DNA from 2 places in the Exiguobacterium sp. s130 genome. Region 1 is predicted to be linked to the other one. Evidence: a T-box and tRNA genes for the amino acid it is inferred to sense, from the RefSeq annotation. Region 1 holds a T-box; the other holds one or more tRNA genes.

Region 1 (11,794 bases):
AACGTGACGCCTGCCGCAACCGCTTCGATGTCTTCTTGCGTCAACACTCCTGTCACTTCTGCGTAATACGTTTTTTCGACGTGTTTCTTTGGAGACATTAAAGCGTGATTAAACGACCCATCATTCGTCAACAGCAATAGACCCTCTGTATCTTTATCGAGTCGTCCGACCGGGAACGGTTTGAAATACGTCACGTCTTCAAACAACAGATCAATGACGGTCTCATCTCGTTTATCTTCTGTTGCACTAATGACACCCGGTGGTTTATTCATCATCAAGTAGATGTATTTTTGATACGTGACCGGTTCGCCGTACATCAGAACTTGTTGCGTCTCGACATCGACATGTTGTTTCGGATCACGCACGATCTCACCATCGACTTGAATTGCCCCTGCCTTCAGCAGCAGCTTCACTTCTTTTCGGGAGCCTGCTCCCATGTTGGATAACAATTTATCTAGACGCATGACCTCGTCCTCGTTTCAATGAAATTTTACGTCCTAATACGACTTCTGCTAAGCCACTCCAAATCGAGAGTCCTGCAAAAATCACGATTCCGACTGCTGCACCTACGATCAGAATCAATAGAGACGCCCATGTCGTCTCTGGCAAGATGGATACCATTCCCCACTTGACGAGCGCGACACCCGCTCCCATCAAGGCGCTGATGATCAAGATCAACGACGTCCGGCGTAAGACCGTATTGAATGGGAACTTCACCGTTTGTGTGATCCGGAAGAACATTAAACCGGTCGCAACGAGATAGCCGATGATCGTCGCATATCCAGCACCTGTTCCATCACCCGTCAAATGAATCAACGGTGCATTCAAGAGATACTTCGCAAGTAATCCAGCAAGTGTTGCGATGATCGTAAAGTATTGACGGTTAATCCCTTGAAGGACCGCTGCCGTGACTGAATAAAGAGCAAGGAACAAGGCACTTGGTGCATAACTCAACAGATAGACCCATGCTGCTTGATCTTTCGGGAACAGGACGTGGAACGTTTCTTCACTGAGGAGAATCATTCCGACAACTGCAGGAATCGTCACGAAGAAGACGAGTTGATAAATCTGTGAAATTTGAGCCCGTACCTTTCGCATATCCCCCTGCGTAAATGAGGCTGTCAATAGTGGCGTCGCAGACAAAGATAAGCCCGTTGCGACAGAGACCGGAATCAAGACGATCTTATGACTATCCGCAATCAGATAAGCCGTCGCATTTCCGGCAGCTTCGAGCGTATAGCCGATACTTTGTAACGCGGCATTCATCGTGTTCTGATCAATGACTTGGTAAAGCGGCGTCGAAAGACCGACCATGACGATCGGAATCGCGTACGTCAATAATTCCTTATACAAATCCGTTAACGGGCGATCCGGCGAACGGACGGTTTGAGTAGCACGAAGCTCCTGCAGCCCACTGGATCGTTTGCGGAAGTAATAGATGAGAACCGCGACACTACCGATTGCACCAATGAATGCACTGAACGTTGCAATCGTCGCTGCAAAGGCTACACCTGAATCAAATACATAGATAGCGATGCTGACTCCTACGAGTAAGAAGATGATGCGGACGATTTGTTCCAAGATTTGCGAAATCGCTGTCGGTCCCATCGATTGATATCCTTGGAAATATCCACGCGTCATACTCATCGGTGGAATCAAGAGTAACGCAAAACTAACCCCTCGAATCGTCATCGTGACGGCATCGACGTACGAGGCTGAATCAACGTCACCGCCTGGAATCGCCCGGTGTGCTAAATACGGCGCAAGGAAGAATAAGGCGAGAAAAGAGACAACCCCGGTCAAAGACATGATTTTTAGACCAGACCGATACAAACGTTCACTCGTATCATATTCTCCTAACGCATTGTATTTGGCGACGAATTTCGAGACGGCAACAGGAATCCCCGCTGTCGCGACACCAATCATGATCGCATAGTAGTTGTAGGCATAGGTATAGAACATGATACCTGTCGCACCGACCATGAACTGAAACGGAAAGAGATAAATCAAACCCAGTGCGCGGGAAATCAGCGACGCACCGGACAGGAGCATCGTTCCACGAACGAATCCTGCATTGCCGGAAGAAGTAGACTGCTTATTACTGACTGTGGACATGGTAACATCCCTCACGCTTTCTAATTTTTAAATCGACACTCTAATCGTGATTGTCTCATTATACAAGTTCTCTCGTACACAATTGCAAATCATTATACCGCTGTCTATCTTGAATTGAAAGAGACGGTTTGTTTACAGTCGCAACTTCTGCTAAAGTGAAACAAGCAGAATTCTATGAATGAGGTGACCTTATGTACGATGTAATCGTAATCGGAGGCGGACCGAGCGGTTTGATGGCGACGCTCGCCTCTTTACAAGCCGGAGCCCGGACGCTCCTGCTCGATAAAGGAAATAAATTAGGACGAAAGCTCGCAATCTCTGGCGGCGGACGGTGTAACGTCACGAACCGAAAGCCACTCGATGAGCTCGTCCAGTCGATTCCAGGAAACGGACGTTTCCTTTATAGCGCCTTTTCTCAATTTAATAATGAATCGATCATCGATTTGTTCGAAGGATTTGGTGTCGCACTCAAAGAAGAGGATAACGGTCGGATGTTCCCGGTCTCGGATAAGGCGGCAGACGTCGTTCGTGTATTGATTGATCAAATCCGTGCACATGGCGCCGAGATTCAAACAGACGCGCAAGTCGCTACGCTCGACTTTCATCCAGATGGTTCTTTTGCAGCTGTCATCTTAGAAAACGGCATGCGTCTTGAAGCAAAAAGTTGTATCGTAGCGGTCGGCGGACAATCTGTTCCGCACACGGGTTCGACGGGTGACGGCTATCCGTGGGCTGAAAAAGCGGGTCATACGATCACGGAACTTTTCCCAACGGAAGTCCCGATTTTGTTAGGTGATACGTTCATTCATGAAAAAACATTACAAGGACTGTCGTTGCGTGACGTTGCCTTAACGGTTCACGGTAAAAAGGACAAAGCAATCAAGACACATACGGGTGATCTACTGTTCACACACTTCGGTTTAAGTGGTCCGATCGCTTTACGGTGTAGCCAATATACGATCAAAGAGCGCAAACGATCGAAAGAGACGATCGTTCATCTATCGATCGATCTCTTCCCGGATGAGTCGCTTGGTGCATTAACAGAACGCTTCCAGGCAGCACTTGCGGCAAATCCGAAGAAATCGGTTCGGAATGCCCTTCGTGGTTTTGTACCAGAACGATTGCTTGAACTCCTGTTCGCTCGAATCGGCTTTGGCGATGAAGTGTGTACACAAGTAAAGAAACAGGACTGGACGGACTTCCTGCAACAATTGAAACGATTCCCACTCAAAGCAACAGGAACGCTCGATTTCGATAAAGCCTTCGTCACTGGTGGCGGTGTCTCGATCAAAGAGATTGATCCTAAAACGATGATGTCCAAAAAGGCGGAGCGATTATTCTTCGCTGGCGAAATTCTTGATATCCATGGCTATACAGGTGGATACAATATCACAGCTGCGTTTGTGACGGGTCATTGTGCTGGTAGTCACGCTGCAGAGATGGCACGTGACACTGTCTCTTAATACAAAAAAGACCCGATTCGTCTCTGTATAATCAGAGAAATCGGGTCTTTTTTCTACATCAGTCAATCGGTGTGAACGATCGACTTGAGAATTTATCCGTGACGACTAAGGCGAACAATTCATTATCTTGTACAAAGATTCCTTTTGATCCATACACTTTCGGACTCGCTGTCTCCCCCGTAATCGTTTTCTCTTTCTGATCAATCGAATAAAGATAAAGTGCTTCTGAGTCTAACGTGTAGATCCGACCTTGCCGTTCTGCAAGACCAATCGGACGGAATCCGGATTGAAATGCTTTTTTCGCATCACTTCGCATTCCGCTCGCCGCTTCGATTTTCTCTCGTTTGACGATCGACAAGTACGGTGGTTTTTGCTTTTTCTTTAAGGCACGCTTCTTCTTTTCCGAAGCATCTGGATCAATCTTGATTTTGTCCTCTTTCATTGCAAAGTAAGTCAATTCAACACGACCAATCGAGCGAATTTGATTGATTGTATAGAATTCTTTTTTCTTCGCATCATATCCAAGACCATGGAAACTGTCTCGAATCGTCGTCCCTTGTACTTTTTCGCGTTTTTCTTCACTCCAGACGCCATCTTTTCGTTTAATCGTGACTAGAATTTGATTCGACGTCAATAAAGCGACTGTCTCTCCGTCAACGAGTGTCATCCCGTCAAGACCAGACAATAAGAGATTCCCTTCTTCCAACTGAAACGTCGCATTGATGCGTTCTCCAGTTCCACTGATTTCAAAGAAACGATAGTCCTCTGTTACGACGAGGTACGAACCGATGGAATCATCATATAACATCTGTTGAACATTTTTAATCAACGGTTCTTCTGGATTCGGAATGGCTGAAGGCGTTTTCGGTGGCACCTGTTTGACAGCTGCCTGATGCTTCGATTGCGTCTCGATTTTCGCGAACGTTTCTTGAATACGTGACAACGTCTCTGGCTTTGAGAAGACGAGCAGTATACAAAGGATCAACCCCGAAACGACAGCAAAAATCGTTGTATAGACTATATAAGATCGTTTCATTGATGGTACTCGCCTTTCTTTCTCGGTTTCTGATTCAGTGTAGCAGAAGGACGTTCAAAAAAAAAGCGAACTTGCGACGGAAATGAAGAAACCCCCTCCATTCGCATCAAGTGAATGAAAGGGGTTATGGCTTAGTTCGCCACGATATTGATCAATTTTTTCGGTACGACGATGACTTTCCGAACCGTCTTGTCGCCAATCCATTCTTGTGTCTTTTCATCAGCAAAGGCAAGTGCTTCGATTTCTTCTTTTGTCGCATCGATGTTGATTTCGATTTTCGAGCGAACTTTACCGTTCACTTGAATGACGAATTCCATCGTATCGCTGACAAGTTTTGATTCATCGAATGTTGGCCATGCCGCATACGTCAATGTCTCTTCAAAGCCAAGTTGTTCCCAGAGTTCCTCACCAAGGTGCGGTGCGACTGGTGTTAACAATTGAATGAATCCACGAAGGAAGTGACGCGGGAGAACCGGCTGTTTATTCGCTTCGTTGACGAAGACCATGAGTTGCGAAATCCCGGTGTTGAACTGAATGTTCGCGAAGTCTTCCGTGACCTTCTTGACGGTCTGGTGGTATGTCCGTTCGAAGTCAGCATCGACTTCCGTGACGTCTTGAATGTCTGCTGTCCGTTCGAACAAGCGCCAGACACGGTCGAGGAAACGACGCGCCCCGTCAAGACCGTTCTCAGACCAGGCAACCGATGCATCGAGTGGTCCCATGAACATTTCGTATAAACGTAACGTATCAGCACCATGCGACTTGACGATTTCATCTGGGTTGATGACGTTACCGCGAGATTTTGACATTTTCTCGTTGTTCTCTCCAAGGATCATTCCTTGGTTGTATAACTTCTGGAATGGTTCTTTTGTTGGTACGACGCCTGCATCATACAAGACTTTATGCCAGAAGCGCGCATACAACAAGTGGAGAACAGCATGTTCTGCTCCACCGATGTAAATATCGACTGGAAGCCAGTATTTTAATTTTTCCGGATCCGCAATCGCTTCTTCATTGTGTGGATCGATGAAACGAAGGTAATACCAGCAGCTTCCTCCCCATTGTGGCATCGTATTCGTCTCGCGACGGCCTTTCATTCCTGTTTCAGGATCCGTGTAATCCAACCAGTCTTCAGCAAGCGCAAGTGGTGATTCGCCTGTACCAGACGGTTTGATTTCTGGAATGATTGGAAGCTCAAGTGGTAATTCCTCTTGATTGAGTGTTTTCATCGAACCATCTTCCATATGAACGACTGGAATCGGCTCGCCCCAATACCGTTGACGACTGAACAACCAGTCTCGGAGTCGATACGTGATTTTTTTACGACCAACTTGATTCGTTTCGAGTTCAGCGATCATCGTCTCGATTGCTTCTTGTTTCCCAAGTCCATCAAGCATATGCGAGTTGACGTGTTCGCCCTCTCCTGTGTAGGCTGCTTCGTCGACATTTCCACCCGCGACGACTTCAACGATCGGTAAGTCGAATTGTTTCGCGAATTCGTGGTCGCGCTCATCGTGTCCTGGAACAGCCATGATCGCACCTGTTCCGTAAGAAGCAAGGACGTAATCAGCGATCCAGATTGGAAGACGATCGCCTGAGATCGGATTGACCGCAAAAGCACCCGTGAAGACACCCGTTTTTTCCTTCGCTAAATCCGTTCGCTCGAGATCTGTCTTCGTTTGGACTTGCGAAATGTACGCATCGACGGCTTCCTTGTGATCCGCTGTCGTGATGTCAGCTACGAATGGATGCTCCGGTGCAAGTACTAGATACGTCGCACCGAAGATCGTGTCCGGACGTGTCGTAAAGACCGTGACTTGTTTTTTATGTCCATCAATCGTGAAATCAATCTCAGCACCCTCAGATTTCCCGATCCAGTTGCGTTGCATCTCTTTGACAGAATCCGGCCAATCGAGATCATCCAGATCTTCAAGAAGGCGATCCGCATATTCCGTGATTTTCAAGACCCATTGACGCATCGGAACACGCACAACCGGATGATTTCCGCGTTCGGATAATCCGTCGATGACCTCTTCATTCGCAAGGACAGTTCCAAGTGCCGGGCACCAGTTGACTGCGACTTCGTCTACGAAGGCAAGTCCTTTTTCATACAACTTCGTAAAGATCCACTGCGTCCATTTGTAGTATTTTGGATCCGTTGTGTTGATTTCACGATCCCAGTCATACGAGAATCCAAGTTCTTTAAGCTGACGCTTGAACGTCTCGATGTTTTTCGCTGTGAATTCGCGTGGATCGTTTCCTGTATCGAGCGCGTATTGTTCTGCTGGTAATCCGAACGCATCCCATCCCATTGGGTGAAGGACGTTGTATCCTTGCATCCGCTTCATCCGTGCGAGGATATCCGTTGCTGTGTAACCTTCCGGATGACCAACGTGGAGTCCAGCACCTGACGGATACGGGAACATATCAAGGGCATAGAACCCTTCTTTTTCTGGATCTTCTGTCGTGACGAAGGCGTTGTCTTGATCCCAACGCGCCTGCCATTTCGGTTCAATTTCGCGATGATTGTACGGCATGTCTTTTCCTCCTCTAATCTAAAAAAACCGGTCTTCCGCCCCTAAGAAAAGGGACGAAAGACCGGTTTGGCTTCCGCGGTACCACCCACGTTGTCTGTCTATGACAGACCGCTTGATTCACGGATAACGGTGTGAAAGACCGGATTCGCTACTACGACTTCACAAATCGTGCTCCCTGACGAGTTCACGGTTGTTACCGACTGGTTCGCACCTTCCACCAGCTCTCTTGACGGCACCTTTCCCCTACTACTTCAGTTCCATGCATTTGACTATCTTTTTCTAGTGTAATCTGTTTCTTCCTCAAGCGTCAACGCTTCCGTAAAATTTCCTCGATTTCTGCGTGTGATTGCGCGACATGATCCGCTTGCTCTAAGCGTTGCGTTGGCATCCGGTCATCAAGAAGCGCAATCACTTCCATGCCTGCTGCTTTCGCACCAATCATCCCGTTCGCAGCGTCTTCAATGACGAGACAGTTCTCGGGTGCGTGTCCAATCCGCTCTGCCGCAAGTCGAAAAATCGCGGGATCCGGTTTCGAACGGATGACTTCTTCTCCACTGACGTAGTGCGTGATCGGAAGCCCATAATGACGGATGACACGTTCGATTTTCTGAAGTGAACTCGAAGAAGCAATGCCGATATCGTAACCAAGAGTCGCCGCTTGTTCGATGACTTGTGTGACGCCTTTTTTTAATCCACACTCCTCCGGCTTTGCATGAATTTGAAACAAGCGATGTTCTTCCTCAAGCAACGCACTAGCTGTTTCTTTCAGCTGATGCTGGGCGACGAGTTCTTCCCACATTTCATCTCCTGTTTTTCCCATGAACGTCGCATACTGAACCGGATCAAGCGGAATCGATAACCTTTTGAACATCTGTTGATGCACTTCAAAGTAGCGAATCTCACTATCTAAGATAACCCCGTCCATATCAAAAATCAGACCGCGTTTTTTCACGATAACTCCCCCCTTTATTGATCGATCCTGACTTCAGCATATCAAAAAAACGACTACATGATGTAGTCGTTTTCATACTCTCATTATCTATTTAACTAGTTGCCACCTGAATACCAGCTTGTCGATACGCCGGAAAATAATCGGAATCAGCATTTGATCCGTATCGTACGCAGAGCAAATCATATAGTGATGGCTGCAGGATGGATTTTCCTTGATGATACTCAAATAGTCGATATCCAGTGTAACGGCATTTACTCTCAAAAAGACTATCCCGTTCTTGATACCCGCCCCCAAGATGTTGTTCGACGAGTCCCCGTGCTTTTGCCTGAAGAATTGCTTCGTACTCAAGTCGCTGATTCGGGAACATCTTCGCTTCATCCCGCTTACAGCCGATCAAATGACCGTGGGCGTATTCTTTTCCAAGCAATACGAAGTATCCCCCAACCGCTTTTCCATCGATTTCCGCCATCAGTAATAAGGGCTCACAAAGTGGGGTCGTCTCCATCAATTGCTCAAAATACGTCGCGGTAAAATAATAATGAGCCGAGGCATTCTTCCGGTCCATCGTTTTATGATACAACGCTAAAAAAACAGGTAGATCGTCCCGTGTTCCTGTTCTGACGGTTAAGGGTGAAGCAAGCGATTTACGAATCATGCTTCTCGTCTTCTTATGAAATGTCTGCATGATATCTTCAAGTGAAGGACGCAAATCAATACTCGTCGTATGACGGATGAAGGAAACTTTTGTCCAGTCCTGCATAAACCGTTCATTACCTGTTAACGGATTAAAGCGGATCATTTCCGAGACGATCGATTCTTGCTCCGCCCACCTCTCAAAGGATAAACGAGCCTGCTGAATCTCGGACGCAGTCAGTTGACCGATGATTTCCGGTCCGCCATAGCCGTACGGTGTAATGAGATCTGAATAAGGCGTATCAAAAATACGACGCTTCAAAAAAGGATAAAACAGTGTTCCTGCATGACCTTCATAAAGAAATAATACCGCTTGCTCAGACGGTCTAGTGTTGAGCGTGACGTATTGGTGACTATAGAAGATATCAAGAGGCTGTTTCTGTACGTGTGTCGTCCAAGTTGCGGCATCTGTGATGAATTGACACCTTTCCATCCGTGCACCTCCAGTCAAAAAGAAGCAACGTTCATATGACCTTTCTTTTCAAGTTCTTGATTAGAAAGTACCCGTTTCTTTGCCGAAATATTCCATATTATTAAATGTTTGTTTTATAATTTTCGAACGAATGATGTAACAAAAGACAGCTGATCTATCATCCGCTGTCTCACAAGATAAAGCTCATGATGTAGTTTTAGGAATAGCACGAAGGAAGACAACTCCTGCTAACAGGATCAATCCAATTAAGGTCAAGAAAACTGCTGACATACCTGATAAATCGTAGATCAAACCTCCAACTGTCGGACTGATCATCCGCCCTGCTGAAGCAGCGATATTAACGTATCCTTGGAATTCTCCTTCTTTTCCGATTGGCGCAAGTCGCGCCGCCATTGCAGGAACCGCTGGCCAGATGAACATCTCACCGATTGTCAGAATGATCATCGCCATGAGGAACATCTTGAAGCCGCCTGCAAACGGAACAATCAGATAAGAGAGAAGGAATATCCCTGTCCCGGTCATCAGTTGGCGTTTCAAATCATCTCCAAACCAACGAAGAATTGGTGTTAATAAAGGTTGTGCGAACACGATAAGCGCTCCATTGATTGTCCAAAGAATCGAGTACTCGGAAATCGTGACACCGAGCGATTTCGTATGGACAGCAAAGGTCCCTTGCCATTGCACATAAACGAACCAAAGTAATGCATAACCGATCGAAACGAGCAACATCGTCCGTGCGGATCCGCGCGAAAGTGGCGTGCGTGTCGTTTCGATCTCGTCATGTGCCGCATGCATCCGCGCTGGCGCCTGAATCCAGGACAAACCGACAAACAAAATGATGGCAAAGACGATATAGAGAACGAGATTGGCGATGAAGATGTACTGAATCGAAAAAGCAGCAATTTGACCACTAACAGCTGTCCCGAGGGCTACACCGACGTTTTGCGCGACATAGATCGCATTAAAGGCGCGGCGTCCGCCTTCCGGCCAGATGACGCCCGTCATTGCGTAGATCGTCGGGAAAACCATACCACCGACGAATCCAATCAATCCAAGCATCGCGACGTATCCAATATACGTCTGATGAAATAGCAACAAGCCGACGGAAGACAGGACAAGTCCGATGACACTGATGACAAGCGTCTTCTTTCCGCCGAGTCGGTCAAACGCTTTTCCGCCTAAGTAGTTCCCAACGATTGCTAAGGCTGAGTTGACGAATAACGCCATTCCGGCTTTTGTCATCGACTCCCCTAAATATTCATGAATATATAATGTATTGAACGGCCATAAAAAAGAGGATCCCGTCGTATTGATGGCCATCGCAAGGACGAGGATCCAGACCGCTTTTGGTAATTTTGGCATACCTTTGGTCCTCCTATTTCATTCTCAACCTTGCCACTTTACGCAATCCCTCCCCCGCCTGTCAAGCCACTTCACTTTTCGTCAATGACTCAAAAGATGGTATAATGCAGGAGGAATCATACATACGATGATCATGTATAAAGAGAAAAACAGCCCATAGGAACAGGAGTCTATGCCATGTCACTTGCCCGTGTACTACCTTATACGAAACAATTACTGGAGTCCGTCATCGAACCTGGTGACTGCGTCGTCGATATGACTGCCGGAAATGGACATGATACGCAGTTCTTAGCAGAATGCGTCGGTCCAGAAGGTAGAGTCCTTGCGTTCGACGTCCAAGCTCAAGCCATCGAGGAATCGACACGACGTCTCGACGAAGCCGGAATGTTAGAACGCGTCGATCTTTATCACGAAAGTCACATCCATGTTGGTGCGCGTCTTTCGGACGAACGACGGCCTGTTCGTGCCGGCGTCTTCAATCTCGGATACTTGCCTGGAAGTGATAAATCGATCACGACGACAGGTGAAGAGACGCTTGAAGCACTCGACGCTCTCCTCCCGGTACTTGCACCTGGTGGTCTTGTCGTCCTTGTCGTCTATCACGGTCATCTTGAAGGAAAACGGGAACGCGATGCTGTCCTAGATTACGTCACAGCCCTTGATCAGCAAGGTTATGCCGTTCTTCAGTACCGCTTCTTGAATCAACAGAATCATCCACCGTTCATCATCGCGATCGAGAAAAAAGTGCGCTGACAGTAGAAATAAAGAAGTGATGGCTTCCGCTATGGAAACCATCACTTTTTTCATTCTTCGACTAATTTAAAAAACAACAATAATTTTTCCGCAAACCGTGTATTCAACCGTTCAAAGCTGAAATGCGGGAAACCGTGTAGACGTTGTAAGTAAATCTGATCGCCACCCATTTTCCGACATACTTCGAGTGTCAGTTTGACGTCTGCGAACTGATCGTCTGGTGCATAAAAACAAGCCAAGTTTACACGAGGCAGTTTTTTTCGTTCCTCGTCATGTACGACGATCTCTTCTTCGATTTCCCGGTACTGCGCATACGTCAGTTCACCGATGCGAACGGTATCTTCCGTACTTTGACCAAACGGCAACGTACCGAGTGGCGCATCGGGACGGAAACGATCAAACGCACTCGCGAAGACTTGTTTGACACCTCCGAGTTGTTTCGACGGATGC
Region 2 (11,794 bases), on a different contig from region 1:
CTTCATCGCGGCGTTATCACTTGCCGGGATTCCACCGCTCAGCGGATTCATTGGGAAATTCCTGATTGTTCGTGGTGGTATTGAAGCCGGTGAGTTGATTGGACCAATCATCGTTCTACTATCCAGTCTACTCGTCTTGTATTCGGTCGTTCAATTGTTCATGCGTGCCTTTTGGGGAACACCGAAGACCTACTCTGGTGATAAACAAGCGCTTGTTCCAAAGCTGCTCGTTCCTACGATTGCCTTAGTTGCGCTCAGCGTTCTCTATGGAGTAGGTACTGAGGCGATGCGTCCACTGATTCAACAAGCCGTCGAACCGTTGACGAATCCAACGCTCTATATCGATGCCGTACTAAAAGGAGGTCGTTAATTCATGGCATTTCAAGTCTTGCTCAACTTATTTCTTGCATTCTTGTGGATGTTTCTCTCAAACAATTTCTCGGCCTCCGGTTTCGTCATCGGTTACGCGCTAGGGCTGATTGCGATGTTCGCTTTCCGTCGCGGCTTCAAAGGTCGCTTTTATCTCGGACCTGTCGTCGCACTCGTCCTATTGTTTTTCCGCTTTCTCTACGAGCTTGTCGTCGCGAACATCGATGTCTTGAAAATCATTTTAAAGCCGAAGTTAGATATTCAACCTGGTATTTTCGCCTATGAGACCGAACTCGATCAACCGTGGCAAATCACGTTGCTGTCAATGCTGATCACGCTGACACCGGGAACGCTTGTCGTTGATATCTCGGATGATAATAAGACACTCTACATTCATGCACTCCACATGCCAGAGGTCGATGAAGCGGTCGCTTCGATTCGTGATAGTTTTGAGAAAGCCATTCTGGAGGTGAGTCGGTGATGTTCGATATTTTAATCTATATCGCACTCGGGGGTGTCTTTCTCTCGATGCTTGGTCTGTTCTACCGGGTCATCAAAGGACCAAGTGTTGCGGATCGTGTCATCGCGCTTGATTCAATTGGTATCAGCTTGATTTCAATCGTTGGACTTGTCTCGATCATCTTACGGACGAGCGACTACCTCGAAGTCATCCTGTTGATTGGTATACTCGCCTTCATCGGTACAGTTGCCTTTTCAAAATATATCGAGAAAGGAGAGATCATCGAACGTGATCGCAACCAATGAATGGATCGTCGCGGTCTTCGCCTTGCTCGGTATGGGATTTAGTCTCGTCACCGCGCTTGGTCTGATCCGCTTACCGGATGTCTATACGCGTGCTCACGCTGCATCTAAAAGCGCGACATTAGGTGTCATGTCGATTTTAATCGGCGTCATCATCTATTTCGTCACTGAAGATGGATTCTTCTCCTCTCGTGTCGTTCTCGGCATCCTGTTCGTGCTCATCACAGCACCGATTGGTGGACATTTAATTGCGCGTGCTGCTTACTATAGCGACGTGCCATTATGGAAATCGTCTGTCCGTGACGACTTGTCTAAGAATAAAGAACATGTAGAACCGAAGAAATGCCAAGATGACATGTGAGTATATCGACATGACAAAACCCTCGCTTCCGCTTACGGAAACGAGGGTTTTTGATTAGGAACGCTGTAAGGGTGAAGCAGCAAATAAGAGCGCCAACTCATCACGATTATCTAACAATTCTTCTAATGTATGCTGTTCCAGTTCCCGGATAAAAGCTCGAAGCGCTCGTCCGAGCACACCTTTTAGACGGCATCCTGGTTCGATGACACAATGACCGTTGCTTCCAAAACACTCGACGATATCCATCGGTTCCATTTCCCGAACGACTTTCCCGATGTTGATGTCTTTTGGATCACGAATCAAACGGAGTCCGCCTGACCGACCTCTTGTTGATTCGACATAGCCAAGTTTCGCTAATTGTTGTGTCACCTTCATTAAATGGTTGGATGAGATGCCATAATGATTTGCAATCTGCGGCATTGGTGTGATGACATCCCGGTGCACCCCGAGATACATCAACACACGTAGTCCATAATCCGTATACTGTGTAATTCTCACGATCCTCACTCCATTCCTTCCCAAAACTGCACTGTTATCGTACCATGAAATACGAAACTGACTACATTGTTTTGTCTCATGATTCGAAATTCTGATAAACCTCTATTAGGTTTACGTATGGAATGAAATATTGGATTTAAAATACGAGTTTTAAAAACAAAAAACTATTTCTTCTTTCCTGTTCGAAAGAAGAAATAGTCCTGTATCGTCCTTACTTTATTTTTTGTATAGTCCTTTCACGACATCATTAAAACGGTCGGCATAGTTCGTGAAGACTCCTGTGACACCATAGTCGAGCATACGAACCATATCCGCTTTTTCATTCACAGTATACGGGTGAAGTAACAAATCATGAGTCCGAATCGCTGAGATGTTTTCACGTGTCAATGCTTTGTAGGAAGGACCAACACCGACTGCATACTGACGGATTGCGGTTAATCGATCATCCGTCAAAGCCTTGACTTCATTTGCTTCCATCAACTGAACCAGTGGAACGTTCGGGTCGATGGCTCTGACTTTTTGAAGACTCGCTTCACTAAACGACTGAATCAAGACTTGTCCTGGTTTGACCTTGTTACTCGACAATCCGTTCTGCTTTAGTACGTCGAGCAATTTCTGTTCCATTCCGGGATACACTTCCGGTGATTTCGTCTCGATATAGTAATTCGCATGCTTCCCATACTTACTCAAGACTTCTTGAAGCGTCGGTACTTTCAAACCGACATATGACTTTTTCGCAAGCGTCGGGTTCGCTTCATTAAACCAGCTACCAGCATCAAGTTTCTTGATTTCAGCAAGCGTTTTATCTTTGACGGCACCTGTTCCGTTCGTCGTCCGATCGACGGTTTCGTCATGCATCGCAATCAAATGACCGTCTTTCGTCATCTGTAAATCAATTTCGATGTAATCTGCTTTAAATTTCTTATGTCCCATTTCGTAAGCTGGCATCGTATGCTCCGGCGCATAACCTGAAGCTCCACGATGAGCAACGTTAATGATTCGATTTGAATCGAGTAACGATTTGCCTTTTGATTGTGCACCGACATCTTCTGTCGGAAGTCCTGTACTTAATGCAACTCCCGCTACCATCGTCAATCCGATTTGTTTCAGCATCATCTATTCCCCCTTGAAATATTCTTACAACACTTATCTTAAATTGTTTGTATGAAGCTGATATAGAGAAGCTGTAAACGTCGTTTCGTGATTTGATGACAAAGTGATATCAACAAAAAAAAGACCCGCATCTAAAACGGGTCTTTTAATGATTACGCTTCGAAAATCAATGACTCTGGATCTTCAAGAAGATCTTTAATGTGTTTCAGGAACGTAACAGCTTCTTTTCCATCAACGATTCGGTGATCGTAAGAGAGTGCAACATACATCATCGGACGATTTTCCATGCGTTCTGCATCAATGGCAATAGGGCGCAGGTTGATTGCGTGCATGCCGAGAATCGCGACTTGTGGACCGTTTAAGATCGGCGTCGACATGAGTGAACCGAACGTACCACCATTCGTAATCGTGAACGTACCACCCGTTAAGTCAGATAGACCAAGTTTATTATCACGCGCTTTGACCGCTAATTGAATGATGTCCTTTTCAATTTCAGCGAAGTTCTTTTTGTCCGCATCACGAACGACTGGAACAACGAGACCGTCTGGTGCTGAGACGGCAATGCCGATATCATAGAATTTCTTCAGGACGATTTCATCGCCTTGAATCTCAGCATTCAGGTATGGCATCTTTTTGAGTGCTGCGACTGCTGCTTTCGTAAAGAATGACATGAAACCGAGTTTAACTTCGTTTTCCTTCACGAATTTCTCTTGACGACGTTTACGCAGGGCCATGACCGCTGACATATCGATTTCGTTGAACGTCGTCAACATCGCTGCCGTTTGTTGGACTTCAACAAGGCGATTCGCAATCGTCTTCCGACGACGTGACATCTTGATCCGCTCTTCCGGTTTCCCAGGAGCGGCTGCAGGTGCTGGTGCCGGTGTAGCAGGCTTCGTAGGAGCAGGTTTTGCTTGCTCACGTGGTGCTACTTCAAACGTCGCGACGTCTTGCACGCGAATCCGACCGAGCGGATCTTGCGTTGCCACTTGTGCTAAATCAATTCCTTTTTCACGAGCCAGTTTACGGGCAGCAGGTGAAGCAATCGGACGATCCGCAACAGATGTACTTTCAGTCGCTGCTGCAGCCACCGGTTGTTCCGCTTTTTCTTCTGCTTTTGGTGTCTCTTTTGGAGTTTCTTGTACTGTTTCTGCCGCAGCCGGTTTTGGAGCCTCGCCACCAGCAGAGATGACAGCAATCGTTTCCCCGACGCGGACTGTATCTCCTTCAGCAGCCATCACCTCCGTCAACGTACCAGCTTCATCTGACGGCACTTCGATGTTGACCTTATCTGTCTCGAGCTCAACGATGGCTTCCCCTTTTTCCACGTGATCACCTGGTTGTTTTAACCAAGACGCCACCGTTCCTTCTGTAATTGATTCGGCAAGTTCTGGTACTTTGATTTCCATCGTATTCTCCCCCTATGACTCGTTTCTATCTTACGTTATGATGTGTGATTCGATACGTGTGATGGTGCTGTTGGTGTAGAAGCTGTTGGTGTGAGTGCATCATTGATGATACGTGCCTGCTCTACTTTATGACCTGCCGGGTCACCTTCTGCTGTACTTGAACGGCGACGACGACCAATGTAACGAACATTTTGAATTCCGTTCGGTGCGACTGTTTCAAGCCGTGGTTCCATAAAGGACCACGCCCCCATGTTTTTCGGTTCTTCTTGCACCCAGACCATCTCTTCGACGGATTCATAGCGCGCAATGACTTCTTGTAAGGCTTTCGCTGGGAACGGATACAGTTCCTCAACCCGGACGATTTGTAACCAGTCGAGATTCTCGTCTGATTTCGAGACCGCTTCCGCTAGATCAATTGCCATCTTACCAGAACAGAACACAAGACGTTTGACACGATCTGGTGCTTCGCCAAGTCCCGCTTGTTCAATGACACGACGGAAATTACCCTCCGTCAATTCAGAGACGTCAGATGTCGCAAGCGGATGACGCAAGAGACTCTTCGGCGTCATGACGACGAGCGGTCGGACTTCCTCTTTTCCGAGAATCGCTGCTTGTCGGCGCAATAAGTGGAAGTACTGGGCAGCACTCGATACGTTCGCGACTGTCCAGTTTTTCTCACCCGATAACGTCAAGAAGCGTTCTAAACGACCACTCGAGTGTTCTGGTCCTTGCCCTTCATAACCATGCGGAAGCAACATGACGAGACCTGATGTTTGTCCCCATTTCGCTCGGCTCGCAGAAATAAACTGGTCAAAGATGACTTGACCTGAGTTTGCGAAGTCTCCGTATTGCGCTTCCCATAAGACAAGCGTTTCTGGTGCAAAGACATTATAGCCGTATTCAAAACCAAGAACACCCGCCTCAGAGAGTGGACTGTTATAGACCGAGAATGATGCAGTTGCCGTTGATAAGGCATGGAGTGGCGAGAAGCCTTCTCCTGTTTTCACATCATGAAGATTAATGTTCCGTTGTGCGAACGTTCCTCGTTCAGAATCTTGACCGCTCAAGCGGATTGGTGTTCCATCTGAGAGAATCGAAGCAAACGCCAATGTTTCGGCATGTCCCCAGTCAATACCGTTCTTTGTCGAGAACGCATCCGTCCGGCGCTTCAGGACCTTCTCAAGTTTATGGAACACTTGGAAGCCATCCGGCCACTGTAACAATTCTTCGTTGTACGCCGTCAATGTTTCAATCGAGACCCCTGTCTCAATCGTCGGAACGCCTTTAAAGACGACGTCCGGCATGACCCCACCATACTCTTTCTCCGCGTTCGGTACTTTTTCACGAGCCGCTTTCATTTGATCATTGATCGACGTTTCAATCGATTGAATTTCGTCAGCTGTCGCATCCCCGTTCGCGACAAGCGTTTTCCCGTACAAGACACGAATTGGATCATGTTTATGAATCAAATCGTATAAGACCGGGTTCGTATTCATCGGTTCATCCATTTCGTTATGTCCAAAACGACGATATCCGATTAAATCAATCATGACGTCTTTCTTGAATGTTGCCCGGTACTCGCTCGCGAGCAAAGCGACTGCGAGACAGCTTTCCGGCTCATCCGCGTTGACGTGGAAGACTGGGATCTCGTATCCTTTGGCAAGATCACTCGAGTAACGCGTCGAACGGGAGTCCGTCGGCTCCGTCGTGAAGCCGATCGTGTTGTTCGCGATGATATGAATCGTTCCGCCGGTGTTATATCCTTTGAGATTCGCTAAATTCAAAGTTTCAGCAACGATTCCTTGACCTGGGAACGCTGCATCCCCATGAATGAGGATCGCAGCTGCTGCTGCTTGCTCTTGACGTGGTGCCCCTTTTTGGGTTCGGTCATCTTGTGCCGCACGTGTGAAGCCTTCGACGACTGGGTCGACGAACTCAAGGTGCGACGGATTGTTCGCAAGCGTCATCCGCACGTTACGTGTCTCTTGCTCGAGTTTTCGGTTTAAACCGAGGTGATACTTCACGTCGCCCGTCCAACCGTACGTGATCCCGATCGATCCTTCAGATGGTACGAGGTCGTGGTTCGGTGCATGCTGGAACTCAGCAAAGATCATTTCATATGGCTTCCCAAGTACGTGCGCCAAAACGTTCAACCGTCCACGGTGTGCCATTCCGATATTGATCGTCTCCGACCCATTCGAGATGAGGTGTCCGACGATCGTGTCGAGCAATGGCACCATCGCGTCAAGTCCTTCAATCGAGAAGCGTTTTTGACCGACATATGTTTTGTGCAAGTATTTTTCGAAAAGGTCCGTTTCAGCTAAGCGTTTGAACAATTGTTTCTTTTGTTCAGCGTCTAGCGTCGCCGTCAAAGCACCTTGCTCGATTTTCTGTCGGAGCCATTTCTTTTCATCGAGATCGTCGACATGCTGGAACTCAACTGCGGCTGCTCCCGTGTACTGCGCTTTTAAATGTTCGATGCCTTCAAACGCGTCCTGTACACCAGTTGGTGGTTCAGGACAGACGAGTGAGACTGGCATTTTTCGAAGATCTGCCTCTGTCAATCCGTACTGACTCAATTCGAATAATCCTGTTTCTCGCGGATGGTCCTTCAGCGGATAGATATCCGCCGCAAGATGTCCTTTTGCACGAATTTGTTCCGCTAAACGATTCGCCGCAAGATATTTTTCGAAATCTCCTGTCTCGACTTGCATCGGTACGACTGCTTCCGTCACGGGTGCACCATGCTCTTCGAAATAAGCACGTGTCTCCTCATCAACGGATGTCTTGTCTTCTAAAAAACGCTCGTACAATTCAATGATGTAGCCAAGGTTTGGTCCATAGAATGCTTGTTGATCTTGCTCGTGGCCTGCCATGTACGGTTCCCCCCGTTTCTATATTTCTCCCCACACATCCAGTGGATACTCGATGTGTTTCCAGCCCCCTACCTGTTAGCGCTTTCAAAAGGAATTGCATGAATAAAACGCTGAACGTCATGAGAAGGAATGATCGTGTCATTCTTCCATGAAAGTGCCTTCGTTACTATATTACTACTCTTTTCCTATGTGTGCATTTCGAATTCCCAAATTCTCACGCTTAAATGTATAAGTTTTTCTTATGAGCGCTTAGACAGTTATTTATGATTCGTCAAAAAACCGGCGTATCCGCATTTAGATACGCCGGTTCCATCATAAGACCTTACTAAGGAACGATTGCGTCCGTTCGTGTTGTGGAAAATCAAACAATACTTGTGGCACGTTCTCTTCGACGATATAGCCACCATCCATGAATAAGACGCGATCTCCGACCTCTCGAGCGAATCCCATCTCATGGGTCACGACGACCATCGTCATGCCTTCAAGGGCAAGTTGTTTCATGACGGCAAGCACGTCACCGACCATTTCCGGGTCAAGCGCTGACGTTGGCTCATCAAATAACATGATTTTCGGATTCATCGCGAGCGCGCGGGCAATCGCGACCCGCTGTTTTTGCCCCCCAGATAATTCACCTGGATAATTATCCGCTTTTTCCCGTAATCCGACTTTATCGAGTAGTTCAAGTGCCCGCTGTTTCGCCTGTTCTTTATCCGATTTACGCACTTTGATCGGTGCAAGCGTGACGTTTTCTAGCACGGTCTTATGCGGGAAGAGATTAAAATGTTGAAAGACCATCCCGACTTCTTCCCGGACCTTGTTGATATCGACCTTTGGACTCGTAATATCGAAATCATCGACGATGACCGTGCCACCTGTAATCTCTTCCAATCGATTCAAACAGCGTAAAAAAGTACTTTTCCCAGATCCCGACGGACCGATGACACAAACGACTTCTTTTTCGGCAATCGAGACGTTGATGTCTTTTAAGACTTCATTCGAACCGAATGATTTCTTTAGATTCTTTACTTCTATGATACTCATCGTAATGTAAACCTCCGTTCCAAGAACTTCGCCACGAATGACAAGAGATAAATGATGACGAAGTACATCAATCCGACGACAGACCAAACGATGAATGGCTCAAACGTCGTCGATTGCTGAACTTGACCTTGTTGCGTCAAATCAGCGATGCCGATGATCGATAACAACGATGTATCTTTTAAGCTGATGATTGATTGATTCGTAATCGTTGGTAACATCCGTCGGAATGCTTGCGGTAAAATGATTTGAACCATCGTTTGACGTCCTGTCATCCCGAGTGAACGTGCGGCTTCTGTTTGTCCCTTATCAATCGACTGGATACCTGCTCGAATAATTTCCGCGAAATAAGCACCAGCATTGATCGCGACCGTCAGTATCCCTGCATACATCCGGTCCATCGATAACCACTCAAGCGAGTTGAGTCCAAAGTAGATGAAGAAAAGCTGAACGATGAACGGTGTACCACGAATGACATCGATATAGATGATCGCGATCGCGTTCAAAATCTTTAACGGTGACAACCGCATCAATGCGACGACTAAGCCAATCAGAAAGCCGATGATGACCGCAATGATGAAAATATACAATGTGACTTGAAGCCCTTCCAAGAAAAATGGAAATGCGGTTTTGACCACTTCCATTGGCTATCCCACTCCCTTATCGCCTTGCGACTTATTTCAGATACGTGTCAACGATTTTATCGTATTCACCGTTTTCTTTCAGATTCGCAAGTCCTTTGTTGATTTTCTTCAGCAGATCCTTATTCTCACCTTTTAAGACAGCGATCCCGTAGTTATCACCGTTGAGACGGTCTCCGACAAGTTTTAATCCAAGGTTTTGTTGTTTGTTTGCATATGAGATGACCGGATAATCTTCAATCAAGGCAGCTGCGTTACCGTTCTTTACTTCTTGGAACATCGCTGGACTGTCATTGAATTGTGTAACAGTGAAGCCAAGTTTATCCGCGTTATCCGTTGCATATTTTGCACCCGTCGTTCCCTTTTTGACGGCTACTTTTTTCCCTTTAAGATCGTTAACGGATTTAATACCATTCTCATCTTTTTTGACGACTAAAATAAGACCAGCTTTGAAATATGGGTCTGAGAATGTGACGACTTTTTTCCGTTCTGGTGTAATACTCATACCGGCAATGGCAACGTCCAATTGATTTGCTTGAAGTGCTGGAATGATACCGCTGAAATCCATTGCTTCAAATTTAATCTTGAAGTTTTGATCCTTAGCGATTGCTTTCATAAGATCAATGTCGATTCCTTTGTACGTGTCCCCGTCTTTGTACTCAAATGGTGGATACGTGACGTCGATACCAACTTTATACGTCTTTCCTTCTGAAGACCCTTCATCCTTCGAACCGATACTACATGCACCAAGTACGAGAATACAGCTCATCAAGAGCGCTAGCAAAATACTTCCTTTTTTCATGTTTGTTTCCCCTCTCCTATGTGTTAAAGATTGTCGACTCCACTTAGTACTTTCCCTGAAGAGTACCCTCTTTAAAACGTATTTTACCAGAAAAGTTCTAAAAAGATAAACATTTCTGAATTTTTATTCGATGCAATCGTTTTCTATTCATTATCAAAAAAGGAGGCAACCCCTTGATGGGATTGCCTCCTTCAATCATTTATGCCGCCGAGAGGACTTGAACCTCCACGGTGTTGCCACCACTAGATTCTGAGTCTAGCGCGTCTACCAGTTCCGCCACGACGACGTTGATTTATGATATTAATATAGCGGGTAACGAACTGAGTTGTCAATCATTTCGCAAGATGTTCCGGACGAACTTCTCAACGACGTCATCATACAAAGCCGGATCCTCGAAATATGCCATCGCGTGTGCGGCATTCGGAATAACGACCAGTTCCTTTTCCGTTGGACAGGCTTCGTACAGCTCATACACCATATCTGTCGGTACGAACGTATCCGCACCACCATGAATGAAGAGAATCGGAACCTGTGACTTTTTGACCTGTTTCAGCGCTGATGCTTCACGGAACGTATAACCTGCCTTTAGCTTCGTTAATACGCTCGTCATCCCTAAAAACGGGAAGTGTGGTAGTCGATACATCCGCTTCATCTGATACGCAAGAACAGCATTGACGGACGTATAGGCACAATCAGAAATGATTCCTTTGATTTGTGGTGGAAGTTGTTCGCCACTCGTCATCAATACGGTCGCCCCTCCCATCGACACACCATGTAAGAACAGTTTCGCATCCTGTCCAATCCGTTCAATCAGATAGTTCGACCAACTGAGACAATCTTCCCGATCATGCCATCCGAATCCGATATAATGACCGTCACTCATTCCGTGTCCTCGATTATCGGGCATCATGACATGGAAACCGGCCTGATGGTACAGATAGGCGAATCCGGCTAAATCCGTTCCGACGCCTCCGTATCCATGCACGAGAATGACAATCCGATCTGACGGAACAGGAGACGGGAGGAAATGTCCGCGCAACGTTAAGCCGTCTTTCGCTTCAATCTCGATCCGCTCGAGCGGCTGCTCCTTGATCCATGTTTGTCCAGGTTGCATCAACCGGACCATCTCATCACTCAAATCCCGATTATTCGATAAGAACGGCTTCGGATTCGTGGCGATTGCCATCTCATAAAAATAATAACTCGCTGCTACTAATCCGGATCCGATGACTCCGATTCCAATTTTTGTTCTGCGACGCATCTGCCCCACTCCTTCTTTCCGTTATAGCTCGATCTTCAGTTGAGCAGCATGGTCATCCTCTTCATCCTGCAAGACTTGTTGACGTAATCGTTGTTCCTGTTGCTGACGCCGGTAGGCAAACTCTTGGACAAGCTCTGTACCCGTGAATCCATCTTCTACGAGTTCGCTCAATAAATCCGTTTCTATCTCGACGACTTCCCCCGGACGACGCATGACGAGAACATCTCCGACTTGTGCAATCAGCAATTCATCTTCTAGACGAAGTGCATCGTAAAACGGTTCCGGTAACGTCATTCGACGTGTCTCCGGGTTAATATGGACGCGTTTATAAACGCCTAATGCTTGAAACTTACGACGTGCCATTGCGTGCTCTCCTTTTTAGTTGAACGTAATATCGATTCGTGAATCTTTTCCTTGAATACGAACCACACCTGTCGCTCCATTGATTAACGTCAACTGCGGTGGCTGATGACCGATGTCAAGATCATATAAGACTGGTAAGCCTGTTTCATCCGCTAGATAGTGATACACGTCTAGCCATGTCAGATCTTCAGTAATCCTTGCAGATGTACGCCCGAATAAAAAGCCAGCCGCATGGTCGAACCATCTAGCATACGCCATTTGTCGAAGCGTCCGATGCACCTCTGCAGAACTCGCTTCAGAT

What was found. A T-box is a leader RNA that pairs with one kind of tRNA and senses whether it is charged. The one in region 1 lies ahead of leuS (leucine--tRNA ligase), so its partner is inferred to be a tRNA-Leu.
Region 2: it encodes a tRNA-Leu, which carries the amino acid that the T-box ahead of leuS (leucine--tRNA ligase) is inferred to sense. The anticodon was not compared.

Annotation. Positions count from the first base shown of each region.
Region 1 is NZ_JACSNI010000001.1:496,800-508,593, reverse strand. Features, by position in the region: gene HZS85_RS02545 (pseudouridine synthase) at 1-464, opposite strand, end outside; gene HZS85_RS02540 (putative polysaccharide biosynthesis protein) at 451-2,115, opposite strand; gene HZS85_RS02535 (BaiN/RdsA family NAD(P)/FAD-dependent oxidoreductase) at 2,307-3,578, shown strand; gene HZS85_RS02530 (hypothetical protein) at 3,637-4,614, opposite strand; gene leuS (leucine--tRNA ligase) at 4,746-7,151, opposite strand; T-box leader at 7,198-7,420, opposite strand; gene HZS85_RS02520 (HAD family hydrolase) at 7,459-8,103, opposite strand; gene HZS85_RS02515 (peptidoglycan bridge formation glycyltransferase FemA/FemB family protein) at 8,195-9,229, opposite strand; gene HZS85_RS02510 (MDR family MFS transporter) at 9,413-10,591, opposite strand; gene mnmM (tRNA 5-(aminomethyl)-2-thiouridylate-methyltransferase MnmM) at 10,748-11,344, shown strand; gene HZS85_RS02500 (serine aminopeptidase domain-containing protein) at 11,395-11,794, opposite strand, start outside.
Region 2 is NZ_JACSNI010000002.1:353,251-365,044, forward strand. Features, by position in the region: gene HZS85_RS05770 (Na+/H+ antiporter subunit D) at 1-370, shown strand, start outside; gene HZS85_RS05775 (Na+/H+ antiporter subunit E) at 374-850, shown strand; gene HZS85_RS05780 (Na(+)/H(+) antiporter subunit F1) at 898-1,134, shown strand; gene mnhG (monovalent cation/H(+) antiporter subunit G) at 1,118-1,492, shown strand; gene HZS85_RS05790 (Rrf2 family transcriptional regulator) at 1,547-1,990, opposite strand; gene HZS85_RS05795 (glycerophosphodiester phosphodiesterase) at 2,207-3,079, opposite strand; gene odhB (2-oxoglutarate dehydrogenase complex dihydrolipoyllysine-residue succinyltransferase) at 3,256-4,512, opposite strand; gene HZS85_RS05805 (2-oxoglutarate dehydrogenase E1 component) at 4,548-7,388, opposite strand; gene HZS85_RS05810 (amino acid ABC transporter ATP-binding protein) at 7,701-8,429, opposite strand; gene HZS85_RS05815 (amino acid ABC transporter permease) at 8,426-9,070, opposite strand; gene HZS85_RS05820 (transporter substrate-binding domain-containing protein) at 9,102-9,869, opposite strand; tRNA gene HZS85_RS05825 (tRNA-Leu) at 10,072-10,155, opposite strand; gene HZS85_RS05830 (alpha/beta hydrolase) at 10,198-11,130, opposite strand; gene HZS85_RS05835 (hypothetical protein) at 11,152-11,493, opposite strand; gene HZS85_RS05840 (S66 family peptidase) at 11,509-11,794, opposite strand, start outside.